Regions from separate parts of the Bradyrhizobium yuanmingense genome, predicted to be linked through region 3. Evidence: predicted binding sites of a transcription regulator. Region 3 holds the regulator's gene; each other region holds the start of a gene.
The links. Region 3 encodes LexA, which represses DNA repair genes until DNA is damaged. Its sites were predicted from a motif close to TGTTCNNNNTGTGTTCNG; they were not measured.
Positions count from the first base shown of each region.

Region 1: a site for LexA is predicted at 1,531-1,548, ahead of uvrA (excinuclease ABC subunit UvrA). Genes of this name have one in related genera too.
Region 2: a site for LexA is predicted at 2,088-2,105, ahead of N2605_RS10740 (putative DNA modification/repair radical SAM protein). Genes of this name have one in related genera too.

Region 1 is NZ_CP104173.1:3,776,593-3,784,127, forward strand. Features, by position in the region: gene N2605_RS17735 (outer membrane protein) at 1-393, shown strand, start outside; gene N2605_RS17740 (outer membrane protein) at 615-1,370, shown strand; gene uvrA (excinuclease ABC subunit UvrA) at 1,646-4,627, shown strand; gene N2605_RS17750 (DinB family protein) at 4,710-5,279, shown strand; gene N2605_RS17755 (RNA 2'-phosphotransferase) at 5,281-5,817, opposite strand; gene N2605_RS17760 (hypothetical protein) at 5,945-6,214, shown strand; gene N2605_RS17765 (HAD-IA family hydrolase) at 6,377-7,024, shown strand; gene N2605_RS17770 (TetR/AcrR family transcriptional regulator) at 7,077-7,535, opposite strand, start outside.
Region 2 is NZ_CP104173.1:2,297,379-2,304,913, reverse strand. Features, by position in the region: gene N2605_RS10750 (Y-family DNA polymerase) at 1-1,338, opposite strand, end outside; gene N2605_RS10745 (ImuA family protein) at 1,235-2,023, opposite strand; gene N2605_RS10740 (putative DNA modification/repair radical SAM protein) at 2,186-3,421, shown strand; gene N2605_RS10735 (UdgX family uracil-DNA binding protein) at 3,421-4,863, shown strand; gene N2605_RS10730 (M20 aminoacylase family protein) at 4,968-6,140, opposite strand; gene N2605_RS10725 (GMC family oxidoreductase) at 6,312-7,535, shown strand, end outside.
Region 3 is NZ_CP104173.1:3,883,832-3,891,366, forward strand. Features, by position in the region: gene N2605_RS18245 (S41 family peptidase) at 1-21, opposite strand, end outside; gene N2605_RS18250 (alpha-hydroxy acid oxidase) at 325-1,458, shown strand; gene N2605_RS18255 (HAD family hydrolase) at 1,487-2,110, shown strand; gene N2605_RS18260 (hypothetical protein) at 2,269-2,472, shown strand; gene N2605_RS18265 (molybdopterin molybdotransferase MoeA) at 2,692-3,900, shown strand; gene lexA (transcriptional repressor LexA) at 4,077-4,778, shown strand; gene N2605_RS18275 (hypothetical protein) at 5,168-5,602, shown strand; gene N2605_RS18280 (GAF domain-containing protein) at 5,820-6,761, shown strand; gene N2605_RS18285 (ComEC/Rec2 family competence protein) at 6,768-7,535, opposite strand, start outside.

The DNA.
Region 1 (7,535 bases), 110 kb from region 3:
GATTTTGGTGGCGCCCTCGTTCCCACGACGGTCAGTTCGCGTATCGACGCGCTCGGCACCGTGCGTGGTCGCATCGGCTGGCTCGCTTCCCCGAGCGTCCTGCTGTACGCCACGGGTGGTTACGCCTGGATCAACAACAAGATCAGCGTCAGCGCGCCCCCTGTTCTGAGCCTCTCGGAGAGCCAGTTCCATTCGGGCTGGACGGTCGGCGCGGGCGTCGAGGCGATGTTTGCTCCGAACTGGTCGGTCAAGGGCGAGTACCTCTATCGCAGCCTGGGCGGCGAGACCTACTTCTCGGGCGTCTTCCCGGTCAACACCGGCACTCTCGACCTCCACACCGTGCAGGTCGGCGTGAACTACCACTTCGGCGGCCCGGTCGTCGCCAAGTACTGAGCTTCGTCTCTGACGCATCATCGTCACGAAAGGCCGGCCTCGCGCCGGCCTTTTTGTTTGTTGCGGCCGCCCGTTCGCTCGCGTTTTCGGAGGGATGTGACCTCTAGGTGACACAACCTTTGGCTTCAATGGTGTAAAGCAATGACGTTGCTTGGGTCATAAGTCCGCTGCTCTTCCGCTCTCCGGAAGACCGGAATGAGAAATGGAAGTGGGGAATGGATATGAAGAAGCTTTTGCTGGCTTCGGCCAGCTTGTTCGCACTCAGCGCGTTGGCACCGGCCTCGGCGGCCGATTTGGCGGCCCGCCCCTACGCCAAGGCACCGGTGGCGCCGATCGCGGCGTACAACTGGAGCGGTTTCTACCTCGGCGCCAACGCCGGCGGTGGCTGGAGCCGCAACTGTTGGGATCTCACCAGTGTCGGCCCCTTCGTGGTCTCTCCGGCGGTGGCCGAAGGTTGTCACAATGCGACCGGCGCACTCGTCGGCGGCCAGATCGGTTATCGCTGGCAGTCCGCCAACTGGGTATTCGGTCTCGAAGCCCAGGGCGACTGGGCTGACCTGAAGGGTTCGAACATCAGCTCGCCTGCCGCGCTCGCGCCGCTGGTGAACGAGACCAGGATCGACGCCATTGGCCTCTTCACTGGCCAGGTCGGTTATGCCTGGAACAACGTGCTTTGGTACGTGAAGGGCGGCGCTGCCGTCACTCACAACAAGTACACTGGTAGTTTTGGCGGCGTTACGCTCGACACCGCGAACGAAACGCGCTGGGGCGGTACCGTCGGCACCGGCATAGAATTCGGCTTCGCTCCGAACTGGTCGGTCGGTGTCGAATACAACCACCTGTTTATGGGCAGGCACAACGAGACCTTCACCTTCCTCGGCGTGACCACTCGCACCGATAGCATCAAGCAGGACGTGGACATGGCTACCGTTCGACTCAACTACACCTTCGGTGGCCCGGTGGTCGCGAAGTACTGATCACGATCGACGTCACATCGTCACGAAAGGCCGGCCTCGCGCCGGCCTTTTTGTTTTGGCTGGGTGCTCCGCGAGCGGTTCCGCGCGTTCCTGCTGCCAGATCCCGCCAGCACGCCAACAATCCGTTGACGATTCGCAAGTCCCACTGGAAATCCGCCGCCGTTCTTCCTACGTTCGCTGCCATACCCATCGGCGCCGATCCCGGTTCCGGGCGCAGCGCGCCTTTTTTTGTTGGCGCGATCGCGCACCTTTGGGCTTCCTTGAGGGTAACTCGGATGGATGAAGTGATCAAGGCGAAGCGCCAACAACAGAACGCGGGCTCCAGCCTGCGCGCAATTACGATCCGCGGCGCGCGCGAGCACAACCTCAAGAATATCGACGTCGAGATTCCCCGCGACAAGCTGGTGGTGTTCACCGGGCTATCCGGCTCCGGCAAATCCTCGCTCGCCTTCGACACCATCTATGCCGAGGGCCAGCGCCGCTACGTCGAATCGCTGTCGGCCTATGCCCGCCAGTTCCTGGAGATGATGCAGAAGCCCGACGTCGACCAGATCGACGGCCTGTCGCCGGCGATCTCGATCGAGCAGAAGACGACGTCGAAGAACCCGCGCTCGACCGTCGGCACCGTCACCGAGATCTACGACTACATGCGCCTGCTCTGGGCCCGCGTCGGCGTGCCCTATTCGCCGGCCACGGGCCTGCCGATCGAGAGCCAGACCGTCTCGCAGATGGTCGACCGCGTGCTGGCGTTGTCCGAGGGCACCCGCCTCTATCTGCTCGCCCCCGTCGTGCGCGGCCGCAAGGGCGAGTACAGGAAGGAGCTCGCCGAATGGCTCAAGAAGGGCTTTCAGCGCGTCAAGATCGACGGCACCTTCCATGAGCTGGCGGAAGCTCCTAGCCTCGACAAGAAATTCCCGCACGATATCGACGTGGTGGTCGATCGCATCGTGGTGCGTGCCGATATCGGCCAGCGCCTCGCCGAGAGCTTTGAGACCGCGCTAAAGCTCGCCGAAGGCCTTGCCGTCGTCGAGTTCGCCGATGCGTCCGCGGCGGCTGCGCCTGCGGAGGAAAAGAAGAAGACCGCGAAAATCCACGACAAGAGCGGGCCCGAGCGCATCCTGTTCTCGGAAAAGTTCGCCTGCCCGGTCTCCGGCTTCACCATCCCCGAGATCGAGCCGCGCCTGTTCTCCTTCAACAATCCCTACGGCGCCTGCCCCGCCTGCGGCGGCCTCGGCGTCGAGCAGCATGTCGACGAAGACCTCGTCATCCCTGAGAAGGATCTGACGCTGCGCAAGGGCGCGATCGCGCCCTGGGCCAAGTCGTCGTCGCCCTATTACGTGCAGACGCTGACCGCGCTCGGCAAGCACTACAAGTTCACGCTCGACACCAAGTGGAAGGATCTGCCGAAGAAGACGCAAAACGCGATTCTCTACGGCTCGGGCGAGGACGAGATCAAGTTCTCCTACGAGGACGGGGTGCGCTCCTACGACACCAAGAAGCCGTTCGAAGGCGTCATCACCAACATCAACCGCCGCTACCGCGAGACCGAGAGCGAGTGGGCCCGCGAGGAGCTGGCGAAATATTTTCACGACGTGCCCTGCGAGGGCTGCAAGGGCTTCCGGCTCAAGCCCGAGGCGCTCTGCGTCAAGGTCGGTGGCAAGCATATCGGCGAAATCTCGGAGCTGTCCGTGAAGGGCGCCGGCGCATGGTTCGAGACCGTGCCGGAGGCGCTGAACGCGCAGCAGAACGAGATCGCGGGCCGCATCCTGAAGGAGATCCGCGAGCGCCTCACCTTCCTGCTCGACGTCGGCCTCAATTATCTGACGCTGTCCCGCTCCTCCGGCACGCTGTCCGGCGGCGAGAGCCAGCGCATCCGCCTCGCCTCGCAGATCGGCTCGGGGCTCACAGGCGTGCTCTACGTGCTGGACGAGCCTTCGATCGGCCTGCACCAGCGCGACAACGCCCGCCTGCTCGATACGCTGAAGCGGCTGCGCGACCTCGGCAACACCGTGGTCGTGGTCGAGCATGATGAGGACGCCATCCGCCTTGCGGACTACGTGCTCGACATCGGCCCAGGCGCCGGCATGCATGGCGGCAACATCGTCGCCGAAGGCACGCCCGCCGAGATCATGCGCAACCCGAAATCGCTGACCGGCAAATACCTGACCGGCGAGCTCGAGGTCGAGGTGCCGGAGCGGCGTCCGCCGAACCATCGCCGCACCATCAAGGTGGTGAACGCGCGCGGCAATAACCTCAAGAACGTCACGGCGGAAATTCCGCTCGGCCTGTTCACCTGCGTCACCGGCGTCTCCGGCGGCGGCAAGTCGACGCTGCTGATCGATACCCTCTACCGCGCCATCGCCCGCAAGCTGAACAATGCCAGCGAGGGCGCCGCCCCGCACGACCGCATCGAGGGCCTCGAGCACATCGACAAGATCATCGACATCGACCAGTCGCCGATCGGCCGCACGCCGCGCTCGAATCCGGCGACCTATACCGGCGCGTTCACGCCGATCCGCGAATGGTTCGCCGGCCTGCCGGAAGCGAAAGCACGTGGCTACGAGCCCGGCCGCTTCTCCTTCAACGTCAAGGGCGGCCGCTGCGAGGCCTGCCAGGGCGACGGCGTCATCAAGATCGAGATGCACTTCCTGCCCGACGTCTACGTCACCTGCGACGTCTGCAAGGGCAAGCGCTACAACCGCGAGACGCTGGAGGTGCTGTTCAAGGGCAAGAGCATCGCCGACGTGCTCGACATGACTGTCGAGGAAGCTGCCGAGTTCTTCAAGGCGGTGCCGCGCGTGCGCGAGACTTTTCAGACATTGCACCGCGTCGGCCTCGACTACATCCATGTCGGCCAGCAAGCGACGACGCTCTCGGGCGGCGAAGCCCAGCGCGTCAAGCTGGCAAAAGAATTGTCAAAGCGCGCCACCGGCCGCACGCTCTACATCCTGGACGAGCCCACCACCGGCCTGCACTTCCACGACGTCAAGAAGCTGCTGGAGGTGCTGCACGAGCTGGTCGCGCAGGGCAACACGGTCGTCGTCATCGAGCACAATCTCGAAGTCATCAAGACCGCCGACTGGGTCATCGATCTCGGCCCCGAAGGCGGCGACGGCGGCGGCGAGATCGTGGCGTGGGGACCTCCGGAGGACATCGCAAAAGCGCCGCGGAGCTATACGGGGAAATTCCTGGCTCCGGTGCTCGAGAAGGCGCGGAAGCCGAAGCGGAGGCGTGCGGCGAGCGAGGCGGCGGAGTAGATTGCGCTGCATCGAAGCCACAGGGCTGTAGGGCGGATTAGCGGAGCGTAATCAGCCACTATTCGATCGGGAAAGAACCGACATGTCCGCTGGACTCGTACAAACCTACCGCGCCTTCGCCCACAACAACGCTTGGGCGAACCATCGCCTGCTCGCCGCCTGCGCTGCGCTATCCCAGTCTGAATTCGAAGCCCACCGCACCGGCTTCTTTCCAAGCCTGCAGCGTACGCTGAACCACATCTACATCATCGACTTCTTCTACATCGATGCGCTTGAAGGGGGCTGGCTCGGACCGGCAGCCTGGAAGAACGAGGTGCCGTACCCCTCGTTAGCCGAGCTCAAAGCTGCCCAGGCCGCAATGGACAACCGCCTGATTGCGATCTGCGATGCGCTGACAACTGAACGGCTCGACGCCTTCGTCCGGATCAACCGCGATACGAGCGTTCAAACCGAGCGCTGCGACCGGCTGCTCATGCATCTCTTCCAGCATCAAATTCATCATCGCGGACAGGCGCATGCCATGCTGTGCGAAACGGATGTCGCGCCCCCGCAGCTCGACGAGTTCTTCGCGGAAGGCGAAGCGCCGCTGCGAGCCGCCGAATTCGCCGAACTCGGCTGGACCGAGAAGACCGTTTGGAAATCCAGGACGTAAGCTACGCCAGGAACTCCGGCGGCACATGGTCGGTCAGCCACACACCGTTCTCTGCGCGAAAAAACTTGAATCCCTTGGCATGCATGCTGCCGGCATCGACCTTGAAGATGTGCGGCTTGCCGTGGCGCTGACCGACACGCTGCGCAGTTGCCTCGTCGGAGGACAGATGCACCTGCTGGCGCGCCTGCGGCTTCAGGCCCTCGGACAGGATCGCCTCGACAAACCGTGTCGCCGTGCCATGATACAGGATCGACGGCGGCTCCTGCGGCGCCAAGCCAAGTTCAACCGAGACGGAATGTCCTTGCGCGGCGCGAATGCGATCAGTTCCAGGGGACAGCGAGAAACGCTTCTTGTCGCTCTCTGCGACGACGCGCAGCAGATCATCGCGGCCAAACTTTGTGCCGGCGGCATTTGCCTTGGCGATCAGGTCGTCGATGCTGGCCCACCCGTGCGAATCCAGCACCAACCCGATCGTTTCCGGCTGGTGGCGCAGGACCAGGCTCAGAAATTTGCTGAGCTGGGTGTCATTGATCGGCATGGTTACCCTTCCAGTCCCGCATCACTACACTCAAGTAGTTGGCAAGGCCAGATGATCGATCTGGAGGGAGCAATGAGCCAGTCGAACCTATACGCTATTTCGGAACGCGATCCTCGCCGAGCAACAGGTGACTTGCGTCTACGAGGGTCGCCGTCGCGAGCTCTGTCCGCATATCATCGGCACCGACAAGTCCGGTGACGAAGCCGTGCTGGCTTGGCAGTTTGCAGGCGAAAGCAGCGGATCGCTGCCGCAATGGCGCTGCCTGAAGCTGGCCAATGTCAGTGGTGCCCGGGCGCGGGATGGCCGCTGGCATGAAGGCGGCTCGCATAAGAGCACCCAGACCTGCGTGGCGAAGATCGATCTCGACATCAATGTCGATGTTCGTAAGTTGCGGTGAGGGAGCTACAGGGGTCGAGATCGGAATCGAACCCCGTCGACCACGACGTAACGGCCGATCGCAGGGTTGATTTCGATCCGCTCGTGTCGCATGGCTGTCCTCGAACTCCACGAATATTAGCAGGCGACCTCACGCTTGTCAGCGAGCTCAAAATCCGGCCTCATGCCCTATTCCCTCGCCATATTCGATCTCGACGGTACCCTCGCCGACAGCTTCCCGTGGTTCCTGCGCACCATCAACGACGTCGCGGACCGCTTCGGCTTTCGCCGCGTAAAGGACGAGGATGTCGAGGAGCTGCGCCACGCCTCGTCGCGCGAGATCCTCGCCAAGCTCGAAGTGCCCATGTGGAAGCTGCCGGCGATCGCGCGGCATGCGCGGCGGCTGAAGGCGGAGGCGGCTTCCGAGATTTCGCTGTTCGCAGACGTCGAGACGATGCTGCGAACGCTGGCCGAGAACGGCGTGCAGCTCGCGCTGGTGACGTCCGACAGCGAGGCCAATGCGCGCGAGAAGCTCGGGGACGCCGCAGCGCTGTTCTCGCATTTCGACTGCGCGGCGTCGCTGTTCGGCAAGGCCGCGAAATTCCGCCGGGTCATCCGCCGCGCCGGCGTCGCGCCTAGCAGGGTGATCTCGATCGGCGACGAGGTCCGCGACATCGACGCGGCGCGGGCGGTCGGGATCGCCTGCGGCGCGGTGTGCTGGGGCTATGCGGCACCGGCGGCGCTAACGGCGCTTCGGCCCGACCATGTGTTCGAGCACATCCGTGACATCGCGCCGGCGCTGATCGGCGTCACAGCTCCGATGCGGGCTTAGCTGACGCGCAGCGGTTCGTTTTCCCATCGACAGCGCGACCCGCTAGCCTCGCTCACTCGCCGGATCGACCGGCAGCCTTGCGCGAGGCTCCCGCTCCGATCTCCCGGTTCAGGCACGCAAAAGCCTCTTTCACGTAGACGGCCAAGGGCCGCTTGCCCTGGTCGCGATTCCAACTGTCCATCGCAAGCCGCAAGGCTCCGACCGACATCATGGCGACCACGCGCAGCGCAGCCTGCCGATGCGGCTGCGGCCACATCTCGGACAGCGCCGCGAACACGGCAGCTTCCTTCTCGACGTATTTCGCCTGCTGCCGGATGCGAAGCGACTCGTTCGCGGACATCAGGCGCTCGATCACTTTTGTTTGCTTGTAATCGACCGGGAAGCGGGCTGTCAGCTCCAGCAGGCCGTTCCTTGCGGCATCGAGCGGCGACTGCTTGGTCGTTTGCTCGAGCACGGCGGCACGCAAGGTCTCGCTGAAACCACCATCCTGCCACGCCAGGAGGATCTCTTC
Region 2 (7,535 bases), 1.6 Mb from region 3:
GGTCGCGAACGGCACCTTGATCGGCTCCGGCTTGTCGAACAGCCGCAAGGGACGCAGCGGCGGCTCGCTCGCGACGCGCGCCGGCCATTCGGCCTGCATGGCAGCAGCGAGATGATGCTGCGCCGATGCGGCCAGCACCGCGCTTTCGGGGATGTGGGTATCCTGCGGCAGGTGCACGACGACACGCCTGCCGCCGATCCGCGCGGCGATGCGGTCGATCAGCGCCGCGAGTTCGTCATTGTCGTGGACATGGGCATCGAGATCGCGCTGCTCCTGCACCACGATCTCGGTGCGGCTCGCCGACAACCGCACCATGTCGAAGCCGAAACCGGGATCGAGGGGATCGGCGAGGGCATCGAGCCGCTCGCGGAACAAGCGGTCGACCACGGCGCTTCGCGTCACCGGACGCCCGGTCTCGACCGTAATCGTACGCACCACACCATCGGTGCGGAAGAACGCCGCTTCAAGCCGCCGCGCGCCTTTGCCCTGCTTCTCCATGGATGCGATCAACGTGTCGGCGAGCCGCGACAGCGTCATCGCGATCATGGTGTCGGTTGCGATCGGCTCGGCAAAGCGCTTCTCGACGATGTAATCGGGCAGCGGTTTGCGCGGGCTGATCGGCGCATCACCCTGCCCCAGCGCATGGGCGAGCAGCGTGGAGAAGCGCGCGCCGAACCGCGCCGTGATCTCGGAGGCGCTGCGCGAGGCGACGTCGCCGATGGTCTTCAGCCCGGCACGGCGCAGGCCGGTGGTGATGGCTTCACCCGCACCGAGCGCGGAGACTGGAAACGACCTGATCGCCTCCGCCTCGCCGCCATCGGCCACGATGGTGCCGGATACCTGCCGCGTCAGCGTGCGGGCGCAGACCGAGGTGCCCGCGATCGCCGCGCTGACGGCAAAGCCTTGCCGGTCGAGCGCCCGGACCAATGTCCGCAACAGCGCGGCCTCGCCGCCGAACAAATGCGCACAGCCGGTGATGTCCAGGAACAGCCCGTGCGGTGGATCGAGCGCCACCAGCGGCGTGAAGCGGTCGCACCAATCGGCGATGTCGCTGAGCGTCTTCGTATCGGCCACGGTATCGGCGTCGAACACACGCAAATCCGGGCACATCGCCCGCGCATTGGCCAGCGGTTGGCCGATATACAGGCCGAGGCGCTCGGCGGCCTCGTCCAGCGCATGGATCACCAGCGCATTGTTGTCCTTGATGACGACAATGCTCGGCTCATGGTTGGTTTTACCCAGCCCGGCGCTGCCAAGGAACCGCTGGATCCTGTCGATGGGCAGGCGCGGCAGCCACAGGCTGAGGATACGTCGACGGTTCACTGAACTGGCACTCATCACAATTCCATTCCATGATCCACCGGCCGCAGGGGCCATGACGATTGCGCAAGAGCTCGGCATCGAACACCGGCGCGCCCCAGGCACTCCACACCGAGTCCGGCGGCGAATGCGCCGCACGCAGCATCCATCGTGTCTCCGCGGTCGAAGGCAGCGGCTGCGCGGCCATCCGCAGCAAGAGGCCGGTGACACCGGAGCCTTGCGCGGCCAGCGTCAGCTTGCGGCTCGCCACCAGATCGAACTGCCTGGTCTCGCCCCAGAGCTCAAGCACGACGGCGCCGAGCGCATCGCAGGCGAGCGCATCGGCCGAGGTGCGCAACGCGCTCTCGACATCGGCGGCGCGCACCATCACCACAGGGCGCGGATCGAGGCCGAGCTCGGCAAGCCCACTCATCGACAACGCACCGGTTTCGAACTCCGAAAAATCCTGCCGCACCCACAATAGCGGCCGGCACGCGCTCACGCGTCGCGCAAGGCCCATGACAAAGCCCGTCGCGGCCGCGCCCTGACGCCCCTCACAAAACACCTCGTGGATCGCCGCGCGCGCGAGCCCGCCCTTCAGCGCGGCGTCGGCCGCGCCATGGCCGAGCGCGATGCGATCGCGCGGATGCACGACCTCCGCCGTCTCGATGCGCTCGATCTGGCTACGCAAGGTCGCAAGCGCGCTCATACGTGCGCCGCTCATGCTCGCCGCTCCTCAGAGGTGATTGCCGATGGCTCTCAAAAAGAGAACCAGCGGCTGGCTCATTTGTTCATGATATGTTCTAATATAAAGCTAACGGCGCCGGCAGAGTCAATCGAATTGGCGCATCCAAAGATTCATGAGCGGAATCAAAGAGATTCAAACATGGACGTACAACGCAAGCTGGAGATTCTGGCGGACGCCGCCAAATACGACGCATCCTGCGCCTCCAGCGGTACCGAGAAGCGGGATTCCAGCGACGGCAAGGGCATGGGCTCGACCGCGCCGGGCATGGGCATCTGCCATTCCTACGCGCCGGACGGACGCTGCATCTCCCTGCTCAAGGTGCTGCTGACCAACGCCTGCAATTACGATTGCCTTTATTGCGTCAACCGCGCCTCCTCGAATGTCCCACGCGCCCGCTTCACCATCGACGAATTGGTCAGGCTCACGCTCGACTTCTACCGGCGCAATTACATCGAGGGCCTGTTTCTCTCCTCCGGCATCATCCGCAGCCCTGATTACACGATGGAGCAAGTGGTGAGCGTCGCGCGAAAACTGCGCGAGGAGCATCATTTCCGCGGCTACATCCATCTGAAGACCATTCCCGAGGCCGACGACGCGCTGATCGCCGAGGCCGGCAAATATGCCGACCGCCTTTCGATCAACATCGAGATGCCTGAGGAGACGAGCCTGCAGCAATTCGCGCCGGAGAAGGACGTGCGCGCGATCCGCCGCACCATGGGCCGGCTGCGGCTGAAGCTGGACGAGGCCGAGGAGAGCCGCAGCGCCAAGACGAAGGCCAAACCGCAGCGCTTCGCGCCCGCCGGACAAAGCACGCAGATGATCGTCGGCGCAGATAGCGCCTCCGATCACACCATTCTCCACACCAGCGCCAATCTCTACGGCGCCTACCGGCTGCGGCGCGTCTATTACTCCGCCTTCAGCCCGATCCCCGATGCCAGCCGCGCGCTGCCCCTGCGCGCGCCGCCGCTGCTGCGCGAGCACCGGCTCTACCAGGCCGACTGGCTGATGCGGTTCTACGGCTTCGACGTTGGCGAAATCGTCGACGACAGCGCGATGCTGCCGCTCGACATCGATCCCAAGCTGGCCTGGGCGCTGCGCCACCGCGACCGCTTCCCGCTCGACGTCAACCGCGCCAGCCGCGAGGAGCTGCTGCGCGTTCCGGGCTTCGGCACCAGGACGGTCGAACGCATCATCGCGACGCGGCGCACCACCACGATCCGCCTCGCCGATCTCGCGCGGCTGCATGTGCCCCGCAACAAGGCGCTGCCGTTCATCGTCCTCAGCGATCACCGCCCCTCACCGCATCGTCTCGATGCCGCCGGGTTGATCGAACGGTTCAAGCCGAAAGCAACGCAACTGGGATTTGGCTTCTGATGCAGTACATCATGCTCGACACCGAAACCGATTACGACGGCTGGCGCAAAGCCGCGCGCAGCCTCGTGCTCCATCACGTGCCGCCCGGCGCGGTCACCTGGACCGTGCAGGGCCACGAAGCCGAGCTGTTCGCACCGTCCTCGCCGTCTCCGATCCTCGAGGTGAACGACGGCACGTTCACCGTCTCGGCAAAATTCGTCGAGCTTGCCAAGGCGGCGATCCTGCATCGCGACGGCGAGCGCTTTGCGATCCTATATCGCCTGCTGTTCCGGCTGAAGGACAATCACGATCTCATTGAGGTCGCGACCGACCCCGATGTCGCGCTTGTCACGGCCATGGCGAAAGCGGTCTATCGCGACGAGCACAAGATGCATGCCTTCGTGCGCTTCCGCGAGATCGGCCGGGAACGCCAGGCGCACTACGTCGCCTGGTTCGAGCCGGAGCATCACGTCGTCGAGCTCGCCGCGCCGTTCTTCGCCAAGCGCTTTGCCGACATGCCCTGGTCGATCCTGACGCCGGACCTCTGCGCGCATTGGGACGGCCATGCGCTCTCGTTCACGCCGGGCGTCAGCAAGAGCGAGGCGCCGGGCGAAGACCGGCTGGAGGAAACCTGGCGGCGCTACTATGCCAGCATCTTCAATCCGGCCCGGCTCAAGGTGAAGGCGATGCAGGCCGAGATGCCGAAGAAATATTGGAGGAACCTGCCCGAGGCTTCGATCATTAAGCCCTTGATCGAGGACGCCGAGCGCATGACCGGCGCCATGATCGCCAATGCCGCAACCGATCCGCACAAGCCTCAGAAGCGGCCGGAGGCTCCGATGAAACGCAAGTCAGCTGCCGACGATCTCGAAACGCTCCGCGAGGAGGCCGCGCATTGCCGCGCCTGCCATCTCTACAAGGACGCGACACAGACCGTGTTCGGCGAAGGGCCGAAGAATGCCAACATCATGCTGGTCGGCGAGCAGCCCGGCGACAAGGAAGACCTCGCCGGCCATCCCTTCGTCGGCCCGGCCGGGCAAATGCTCGATCGCGCACTGGAGGAGGCCGGCGTCGACCGCAAGAAGGTCTATGTCACCAACGCGGTGAAGCACTTCAAATTCGTGCCGCGCGGAAAGATCCGCCTGCACCAGAAGCCGAACACACCTGAGATCCGGGCGTGCCGGCAATGGTATGAGCGGGAAGTTTCGACAATCCAGCCCGATCTCATCGTGGCAATGGGCGCCACTGCCGCGCAGAGCGTGTTCGGCAAGATCACCCCCATCGGCAAGAACCGCGGCCGGCTGATCGAGCTTCCCGAAGGCCGCAAGGCGCTGGTGACCGTGCACCCGTCCTATTTGCTGCGACTGCCTGATCCCGAAGCCAAGGTTCTGGAATATCGGCGCTTCGTCGAAGATCTGAAGATCGCCGCCGGCCTGCAGAAGAAGGCCGCACGGGCTGCGTGAATACAGTGGGAAATGGCTTCACGCCGTTGTCGACGATCCGATTTCTCAAATAGACAAGGACCCGTGGAATGCACGGGCCCTTCATCTGTGCTTCGGACCCGGTCCTACGACGCCGCGAGCTGCTCCTCGACCAGCTTCACCCAATAGGACGTGCCGTAGACGATCGCCTCGTCGTTGAAATTGTAGGCGGGATGATGCAGGCCGGCGCTGTCGCCGTTGCCGCAGAAGATGAAGGCGCCGGGCCGCGCTTCCAGCATGTAGGCGAAATCCTCGCCGCCCATCAGCGGCGCCATCTCGTGGACATGGGCCTCGCCCGCGACCTGCGTGGCGATGCGCCGTGCCACTTCGGTCTCCGCCGCATGATTGTTCACGACCGGATAATTGCGCTTGTAGTGCAGGTCGATCTTGGCGCCGGTGATCTGCGCCATGCCCGCCACGACTTCATGCACGCGCTTCTCGACCAGCTTGCGCACCTCCGGCGACAGCGTGCGGATGGTGCCTCTCAGGGTCGCAGTCTGCGGAATGACGTTGCGGGCGTTGCCGGCGTGGAATTCGCAAATCGATACGACCGCCGATTCCAGGGGATCGACGCTACGCGAGACGATCGACTGCAGGGCCGTGATCACCTGCGCGCCGACCAGCACGGAATCGACGCATTTGTGCGGACGCGCGGCGTGGCCGCCGACACCCTCGATCATGATGTCGACTTCGTCGGTCGCCGCCATGATCGGGCCCGGCCTGATCGCGAACGAGCCGACCGGGATGCCCGGGCCGTTGTGCATGCCGTAGACCTGCTCGATGCCGAACCGCTCCATCAGGCCGTCCTTGACCATGGCCGCGCCGCCGGCGCCACCCTCCTCGGCGGGCTGGAAGATCACCACGGCATCGCCGGCGAAATTGCGCGTCTCGGCGAGATAGCGGGCCGCGCCGAGCAGCATCGCGGTGTGGCCGTCATGGCCGCAGGCGTGCATCTTGCCGGGGATCTTGGAGGCGTAAGGCAGATTGGTCTGCTCCTCGACCGGCAGCGCGTCCATGTCGGCACGCATGCCGATCACCTTGAGCCCCTCGCCGGTTGGCTTGTTGCCCTTGATTACGCCGACGACGCCGGTCTGGCCGAGACCGGTCACGACTTCGTCGCAGCCGAACTCCCGCAACCGGTCAGCAACGAATGCTGCGGTGCGGTGGACATCGTACAACAGCTCGGGGTGCTGATGGATGTCCCGCCGCCAGGCCTGGATATCGGGTTGAAGGTCGGCGACGCGGTTCACGATGGGCATGGAAGGTCTCGAACTGTTGGAAATGCAGGTCTGTCTACCATGCAAGCGTCGGTCCACCCAACCGCCGCCAATCGGGGTCTAGCCCTGTTCACCCGGCATGGCCGGGCTTGTCCCGGTCGGCTGCGTCTGCCTATTAACGGAAAGCAAAGAGACCATCCGGGTGGAAGCAGAATGCCGAGGCGGCTTGAAGGTGAGTTTGACTACATTGTCGTCGGAGCCGGCACCGCGGGCTGCATCGTCGCCAACCGGCTGTCGGCTGTCCCAGGCAACCGCGTTCTCATCCTTGAAGCTGGTGGCGACGACAACTGGATCTGGTTCCATATCCCGGTCGGCTATCTCTTCGCCATCGGCAATCCGCGTTCGGACTGGATGTTCAAGACCGAGGCCGAGCCCGGTCTGAACGGCCGCTCGCTGGCCTATCCGCGCGGCAAGGTGATCGGCGGCTGCTCGGCAATCAACGCCATGATCTCGATGCGCGGACAGGCTGCCGACTACGATCATTGGCGTCAGCTTGGCCTGACCGGCTGGGGCTATGACGACGTGCTGCCGTTGTTCAAGCGCCTCGAGGACCACTTCCTCGGCGCCAGCGAGCATCACGGCGCCGGCGGCGGCTGGCGCATCGAGGCGCCGCGGCTGTCATGGGCCATTCTCGACGCGGTCGGTGACGCCGCCGAGGAGATGGGCATCAAGCGCATCCCGGATTTCAACACCGGCGACAACGAAGGCACCAGCTATTTCCACGTCAACCAGAAGCGCGGCCGGCGCTGGTCCTCGGCGCGCGGCTTCCTCAAGCCGGCCTTGAGGCGCCCCAATCTGCGGCTCGAGAAGCACGTGCTGGTCGACCGCCTCATCATCGAGCAGGGCCGCGCCGTCGGCGTGCGCTTCATCCAGAACGGCGAGATCATCGAGGCGCGCGCAAAGCGCGAGGTGGTGCTCTCGGCAGGCTCCATCGGCTCGGTGCAGGTGCTGCATCGCTCCGGCATTGGACCGGCCGACTGGCTGTCGCCGCTCGGCATCGACATCGTCATGGACAAGCCCGGCGTCGGGCGCAATCTGCAGGATCACCTGCAGCAGCGCGCGATCTACAAGGTCGAGGGCGTGCGCACGCTGAACGAGACCTATTACAATCTGTTGCGCCGCGGCCTGATGGGGCTCGACTACGCTTTCCGCCGCCGCGGCCCGCTCACCATGGCGCCGTCGCAGCTCGGCATCTTCACGCGCTCCGATGCGACGCGCGCCCGCGCCAACATCCAATTCCACGTGCAGCCGCTCTCGCTCGACAAGTTCGGCGATCCCCTGCACCGTTTCCCTGCGATCACGGTGAGCGCGTGCAATCTGCAGCCGACCTCGCGCGGCACCGTGCGGTTGCGCGCGACAGCGCCTGACGAGAAGCCG
Region 3 (7,535 bases):
GAACAGCAGGGTTTTCCGCATGAAGGTGCCTTTTGTGCTTGGCGTTTCTCTTGAGGCTGGGAGACGCCATGCAAATGGCGATCCAGTCCATCTCTCACAATACCATTCTGGTTTCTTCAAGGCCGGGATGCCGCGCTGGCGGGTACACCGAAGAAATCCCTTCGCCTTGGCCTAAACTTTTGGCAACGTTCCGAAACTGTTTCGAAGCAACACGACACGGTCCGGGCCGCCTACGCCTCGCAGCTATGCGATTTTAGGATGGTTTTGGAGGACCGGACGCGATAGGCGATGGCGACAAGACTTCAAATTCTCGGGAGGACAACAATGAATGAAGCGCCCCGCATCCGGCCGGAACGGAACGTCGAGCTCGGCGCCAGCGACGAGCCGTTCCAGAACCTGCACGAGTTCATCCGGAAGGCGCGCGCCAACCTCAACCAGAATGCCTGGGACTACATCATCGGCGCCGCCGAGACCGAGACCACGATGCGGCGCAACCGCATGGCGCTCGACGAGATCGCCTTCCGCCCGCGCGTGCTGCGCGACGTGCGCAGGATCGATGGCAGCGTCGAGCAGTTCGGCCGCAAGCTGCGTCTGCCGGTGGTGCTGGCTCCCGTCGGCGCACTCGAGATCTTCGATCCGGATGGCGCGGCGAGCGTCGCGCGCGCTGCGGGCAGGTTCGGCGCGGCGCACATGCTGAGCTCGGTGTCCGAGCCCGGCCTCGAGACGACCGCCGAGGCTGCCCCCGATGCACTGCGTCTCTATCAACTCTATGTCCGCGGCGACGATGCCTTCGTCGCCGACGTGGTCGACCGGGCCGAGAAGAACGCCTATGCCGCCTTCTGCCTGACCGTCGACACCGCCCATTACAGCCGTCGTGAACGTGACATCGCCAAGCGCTACGTTCGCGAGAGCCGCCTGCGCGCCACCGGCGGCGATTTCCAGAAGGGCCTGGAGTGGCGGACCGTGAAGATGATCAAGGACACGTTCAAAATTCCGCTGATCCTCAAGGGTATCGCCACGGCCGAGGATGCGCAGATCGCGCTCGATCACGGCGTCGAGTGGATCTACGTCTCCAACCATGGCGGGCGCCAGCTCGACCACGGCCGCGGCGCCATGCACGTGCTGCCGGAGATCGTCGACGCCGTGAAGGGCCGCGCCAGGATCATGGTCGACGGCGGCTTTTGCCGCGGCACCGACATCGTCAAGGCGATCGCGGCGGGCGCCGACCTCGTCGGCATCGGCCGGCTGCAATGCTGGGCGCTGGCGGCAGCCGGCGAAGCCGGCGTCGCGCGGATGCTGGAGTTGCTCGAAGACGAGGTGCTGCGCTGCCTCGGCCTCCTGGGCGCCACCTCATTCGCCGAGCTCGACAAATCCTGCCTGCATCCGGCGGCCGCCACCAACGCGCCCAGCGTGTTCAGCGCGTTCCCGCTGTTCGACCACGAGCCCTATCGTTACTGACGCGCCATACCGAAGTGAAAAGGACGCAATGACATCGCTCTCTCCCGGCAGCGCGGATGCGCTGCTGTTCGACCTCGGGCGCGTTGTGCTCGACATCGACTTCTCCAAGGCGATCGCCTGCTGGGCGGGACATGCCGGCTGCCAGCCCGAGGCCATCATCGCGCGCTATGTGCGCGACGAGGCCTACCGGTTGCACGAGATGGGCAAGATCAGCGATGGGGACTATTTCGCCTCGCTGCGGTCCTCGCTCGGGATCGGCATCTCGGATGCGCAATTCCTGGAAGGCTGGAACGCGATTTTCGCCGGCGAGATGCCTGATATCGCCGAGCTGTTGCCGCGGGCGGCGAAGCAGATGCCGCTCTATGCCTTCTCCAACACCAATCGGCCGCACGTCGACTATTTCTCGAAGGAATATGCCGGTCTGCTCGGCCATTTCCGCGAGCTGTATCTGTCCTCCAGCATCGGCCTGCGCAAACCGGATGCCGAGGCCTTCGACCATGTCGTGGCGGCGATCGGCGTGCCGGCCGAGCGCATCGTGTTCTTCGACGACCTCGCCGAGAACATCGAGGGAGCGCGGGCGCGCGGGTTGACCGCCGTGCATGTCACCTCGCCGCGTGATGTCGGGAACGCATTGAAAGCATTGCGGATCTGAGCCGCGGGAAAGCCCGGAGCGCGCTCACTTGCCGGAACAAAAACTGCTGAAAATGTGGAACCTGATCACTTTGTGCATTTTTATACAGAGTTCCGGGAACGGAATACCACCCTTCGGACTCATGAGTCCGTTGGGACTTCTACATTGGACTGATCGACGTGCTGGGCAAGACCTATCTCACCAAGCAAGCCTCTCTCCTGCTCGAATTCGCCAGAACCACCTCGGATTCTGACCTCTCCGCCAAGCTGATCAGCAAGGCCGCCGACCTAAAATCCCAGGCGGACCCGCTGCCGGACAAGGATCAGGGTCCCAAGCCGCCCGACGTCGCGGACATCAGTCCGGGCGATCCGACGGGGCGTTGAACGATGTTGGCCGTGGCGCTCGTCATTCTCGTCCTTGCCATGGCAATCCTCGTTCCGGTCTGTCTCGCCTTCCGCATCATGCCGCGGCGGAGTTGAGCCGACCTCCTCCACCCCGCGATCACGCAGGATAAATCATCCCGCGTGCTGCTTTGCCTCACGCCTGCACTCGGCTAGAACTCTCGCCGCCCATTGACTGATGTGCTCAGCAGGAGTTCGCCCGTGGCCCTGATGCCGGTTTCTGACGCGCTTGCCGCGGTGCTGGCCGGCGTCGAGCCGCTGGCTGAACAGATGGTTTGCCTCGACGAGGCCTACCATCGTGTGCTCGCCCGCGATGTCGCGGCGCGGCGCACGCAGCCGCCGGAGGCGATGTCGGCGATGGACGGCTATGCCGTACGCACGGCCGACGCGGCAAACGATTCGAGGTTGACCGTCGTCGGCGAGGTCGCGGCGGGCCGGCCGTTCGCGGGAAGCGTCGGCCCCGGCGAAGCCGTGCGGATCTTCACCGGCGGCGTCGTTCCCGACGGCGCCGATGCCGTCGTGATCCAGGAGGACACGGCTGCCGACGGCAAACATGTGACGATCAAGGAAGCCGCCATTTTCGGCCGGCACATCCGCCCTGCAGGCGTCGACTTCCGCGAAGGCGACGTGCTGCTGCGCAAGGGAATCCGCCTCACCGAGCGCGATCTCGCCCTTGCCGCCGGAATGAATCATCCGCATCTCGCCGTCATCCGCCGCCCGAGGGTTGCCGTTCTCGCCACCGGCGACGAGCTCGTGATGCCGGGCACCACGCCTGGTCGCGGCCAGATCGTCTATTCCAACGGCTATGCCCTGCATGCGCTCGCCCGCAGCGAGGGCGCCGAGACCATCGACCTCGGAATTGCCGCCGATACACTGGAGGCGACGTCCGCCGGCATCCGCCGCGCGCGCGAGAGCGGCGCCGACATCCTGATCACGACCGGCGGTGCCTCGGTCGGCGACCACGACCTGGTCCAGCAGGCGCTCAAGGGCGAAGGCATCGCGATGGCGTTCTGGAAGATCGCGATCCGGCCGGGCAAGCCGATGATGCACGGTCGGATAGGCGCGATGCGCGTGATTGGCCTGCCCGGCAATCCCGTGTCGTCCTACGTGTGCGCCTTCCTGTTCATGGTCCCCTTGATTCGCGCCCTGTCGGGCCGTTTAGCGATTCATCATCGGCGCGAGCGCGCCGTGCTGGGCCGCGATCTCGCCGCCAACGACCAGCGCGAGGACTATCTGCGTGCGCGGCTGGAGGAGCGCGACGACGGCACGCGCGTCGCCCTTCCGGTCAGCCATCAGGACTCCTCCCTTCTTGCGAATCTCGCTGCGGCACAGGTACTTCTGGTGCGCGCACCGTTCGCGCCGAAGGCCGAGGCCGGCACGCCTTGCGAGGTGCTCCGGCTGCCCGTCTGAGCCGCCCAGCCACACGCATTCCGCGAGCTTGGCCGCGTTCACCATAAATTAAGCAGTTGCGGAACACATATCGAACATATAGTGTCCGTTCATGATTTGTTTCGAGGATGTAGCGGCTTAGTGCCGGCTTCATCGTGTCGGAATCGAACGACATCAACCGGGGGACTTTGGTCGAGATGTTGACGCGCAAACAATACGAGCTTCTGCGGTTCATCAGCGAACGTCTGAAGGAAAGCGGCGTGCCGCCGTCCTTCGACGAGATGAAGGATGCGCTCGACCTGCGCTCGAAGTCAGGCATCCATCGCCTGATCACTGCGCTCGAGGAGCGCGGCTTCATTCGCCGCCTGCCCAACCGTGCCCGTGCCATCGAGGTGATCAAGCTGCCCGAGCTCCAGGCCGCCGCCGGCAATCGCCGTGGCTTCACCCCGAGCGTGATCGAGGGCAATCTCGGCAAGGTGCGCGCGAGCTCCAGCCCGCCTGCGGACGAGGGCGAGCGCCCCGTCGCGGTGCCCGTGATGGGCCGCATCGCCGCCGGCACGCCGATCGAGGCGCTGCAGACCCGCAGCCATACCATCAGCGTGCCGCCGGACATGCTCGGCTCGGGCGAGCACTACGCGCTCGAAGTGCGCGGCGATTCGATGGTCGAGGCCGGCATCCTCGACGGCGACATGGCGCTGATCCAGCGCAACGAGACCGCAAATACCGGCGACATCGTGGTGGCATTGATCGACGACGAGGAGGCCACGCTCAAGCGCTTCCGCCGCCGCGGCGCCTCGATCGCGCTCGAGCCCGCCAATGCCGCCTACGAGGTCCGCATTCTTCCGCCGAACCGCGTGAAGATCCAGGGCAAGCTGATCGGGCTTTACCGGAAGTACTGATACGGGAAACATCAAGCGCGCGGCGCGTTTCGATCGGCATCGGCGATCCAGGATCGGAGCGGATACTTGTCCGCTCCGGCTGGACGGTTTCTCTGGTTCTGCGCCGGCTGTCCGGTCCATCTTCCCGCGCGACATTCGCCCGCGCAGGCGCGCAGCAATCTCGCTCTGCTTCACCGGTAGAGTTGTGCCGGCAGTGCTGATAGCTCCGGCCGAATGCAAGGACGCGAGGTTTGTTCCTATCGAATCCGGGAAAGATAATGTGATCGCGCGCTGCGGACGCGAGCCGCAGATTTGCCCATAACCGAGCAGAGCGTTGTATGCTTCCACTCTGATAGAGGCCTGCGCCTCGAAAGAGACGCGGGTCGCTATCCCAGCATGAGGAGCACCCGATGTGTGACTACAGCCTGCATGCCGTCGCGACGCGCCCCGCCGAAGTCGGCGAGACGATCGTCACGACAACCTTCCGCGGCACCTCGACGCGCGGTTTCGCTTCCGAAGCCGATCCCTCCGTCGCGGTCTGTCTGCTGCCGGGGACGGAGCTCGCTTTCGCCGACAATGTCCGCTACGACAACCGCTGGATCTGGACGCGCACCGTGAACTCTCGCGTCGGCAAGTTCGGCAAGATCGACCCGCACATTCCCGATCGCCATCATGACGCGATCGAATTCCCCGACGGCAAATACGTGCTGGTGACGCAGCTCGTCGAAGGCCAGCGCGCGACCGTGCTGCAATTGCCGGTGACGCAGGCAGCCCCCGAGCGCGAGCACAAGCCGCAGATCGTCGCCGACACGCGGCCCACGATCACGCGCCTGCCGATCGGCTGACGCCCTTCGGCCGACAGGCCGAGCCCGGGATTGAAATTGCCGTCGCCGGCCGAGGCCGGCGAGCCCGGCAAGTTTGTGTTTCAGGACATTCGATCGGCGAGCCCACCGCCGCGCCTCGTCGTCGCACGAAGTTTGGGCCGTGCTGCCCGCATTTTGAACGTCCGCTCCGCAGCCAAATGACCGATGCTGTCGTGGTTTGAGGCGGCGGACACGCTCGATGAAGACCTTCATTCGCGTCGTTGAACTTTGGGTACCCGACCGGACGCGCATGCGGCTGGAATTCGGCGGCGGCCTCTACGACGATGGGCTGTCCGCGTTCAAAGCCGTCAGCGAAGAGCTGCACTTCGGATATGACGAGGGACTTCCCGGCAAGGCCTGGGCCTGTGGCCACCCCGTCATCCTCACGAAATTCGCCAACTCCTATTTCAAGCGGACCGATCAGGCCGCTGCGGCCGGCCTCACCTGCGGCGTGGCGGTGCCGGTGTTCGCGGGCGAATTCCTGCAAGCCGTGCTGGTGCTGTTCTGCGGCGACGACGAGGCGCATGTCGGCGCGATCGAACTCTGGCACAACGATCCTGATCTCTCGCATGAGATGGGGCTCGTCGATGGCTATTACGGCACCGCGGACATGTTCGAATTCAACTCCCGCCACACCAGATTTCCGCGCGGCTTCGGCCTGCCCGGACGCACCTGGAAGGCGGGCCTGCCGCTGATCATCAAGGACTTGCACGACGCCAAGAGCTTCCTGCGCTGGGAGGACGCCGCCAAGGTCGGGATCAATCTCGGCGTCGGCGTGCCCTACCGAACCGGTACCGACCAGACCTGGGTTCTGACATTCCTCTCCGCGCAGGCAACGCCGATTGCACGACGCTTCGAGATCTGGGTCCCGAACGAGGACCGTTCGGCGCTGGTCTTTCGCGCCGGCGATTGCAGCGCGCAGACCGACCTCGCCGCACGCTATGCGGCGCAGTCCATCGCCAGGGGCGAAGGCAGCATCGGCGGCGCCTGGGCCACCGGCATGCCCGCGCTCAACGACGATCTCACCTCTGACGGCTCGATCGCCGGCTCCGAAGCCTGCGCAGCCGGGCTGAGCCGAATGGTGGCCCTGCCGGTTATCGGCAACGGAAGGCTTGACGCCGTGCTGGCCTGGTATTTGTGATCCGCGTCAATCGTCGGCCTGCAAGTCGGCCTCCGATGGCGTTGCGTCCCGGTTGCGGGGCACGGCCGCCTTCGGCACGAGGCTGCCGTCGAAATCTCCCTCGCCGGCGCCGGCCGGCAGCCAGGGACGGCTTGCTCCCCTCGTCCTCACCGCCTGCACCGAAAAGCCCTCGCCGCGTCTCGTCAGAGCCAGTGCGCCCTGACTGGCAAGACGCGCCCGATCGACCACCATCGCCGCGCAATCGGGTGGCGCAGGCCGCGCCGTCACCACCAGCGCGGAGCGGCTGCAATCATCGGCCAGCGCGTCGATACGCGTCGCCAACGCGATCAGTCGTCCGTCCGCGAGCGGCGCCACGCAGCCGGACTCGTCACACGACACCCCGCTCGCCAACGAGGCGTTGCCGGCATCGCGCGGATCGGCATCGGCAGCCAACCACTCCTTCAGCAGGAAGCTGTCCTTGCTGGCGCGGATCACCTGCAAGCGCCCATCCCCGCCCCGGACCGCGACGCTCGCGCCATCCCCGGCAATCAGGATATCGGGCTGCCGCACCGACAGTCCCCAGAGGATCGCTGCCAGCAGCACCAGGGCGCCGGACCAGCGCAAGGGCGTGCGCAACAGGCCCATCACGATGAGCCCGAGGCTCGCTGCGATCAGCGGCGCGATCCCGAAGGCGGGAATGCGGCCGACGGCGCCCGGCAGGGCCGCCACCCAGCGCGCGACCAGGACCATCCACTCGATGCCGATCCCCATCAACCACCAGAACACGCCGTCGAG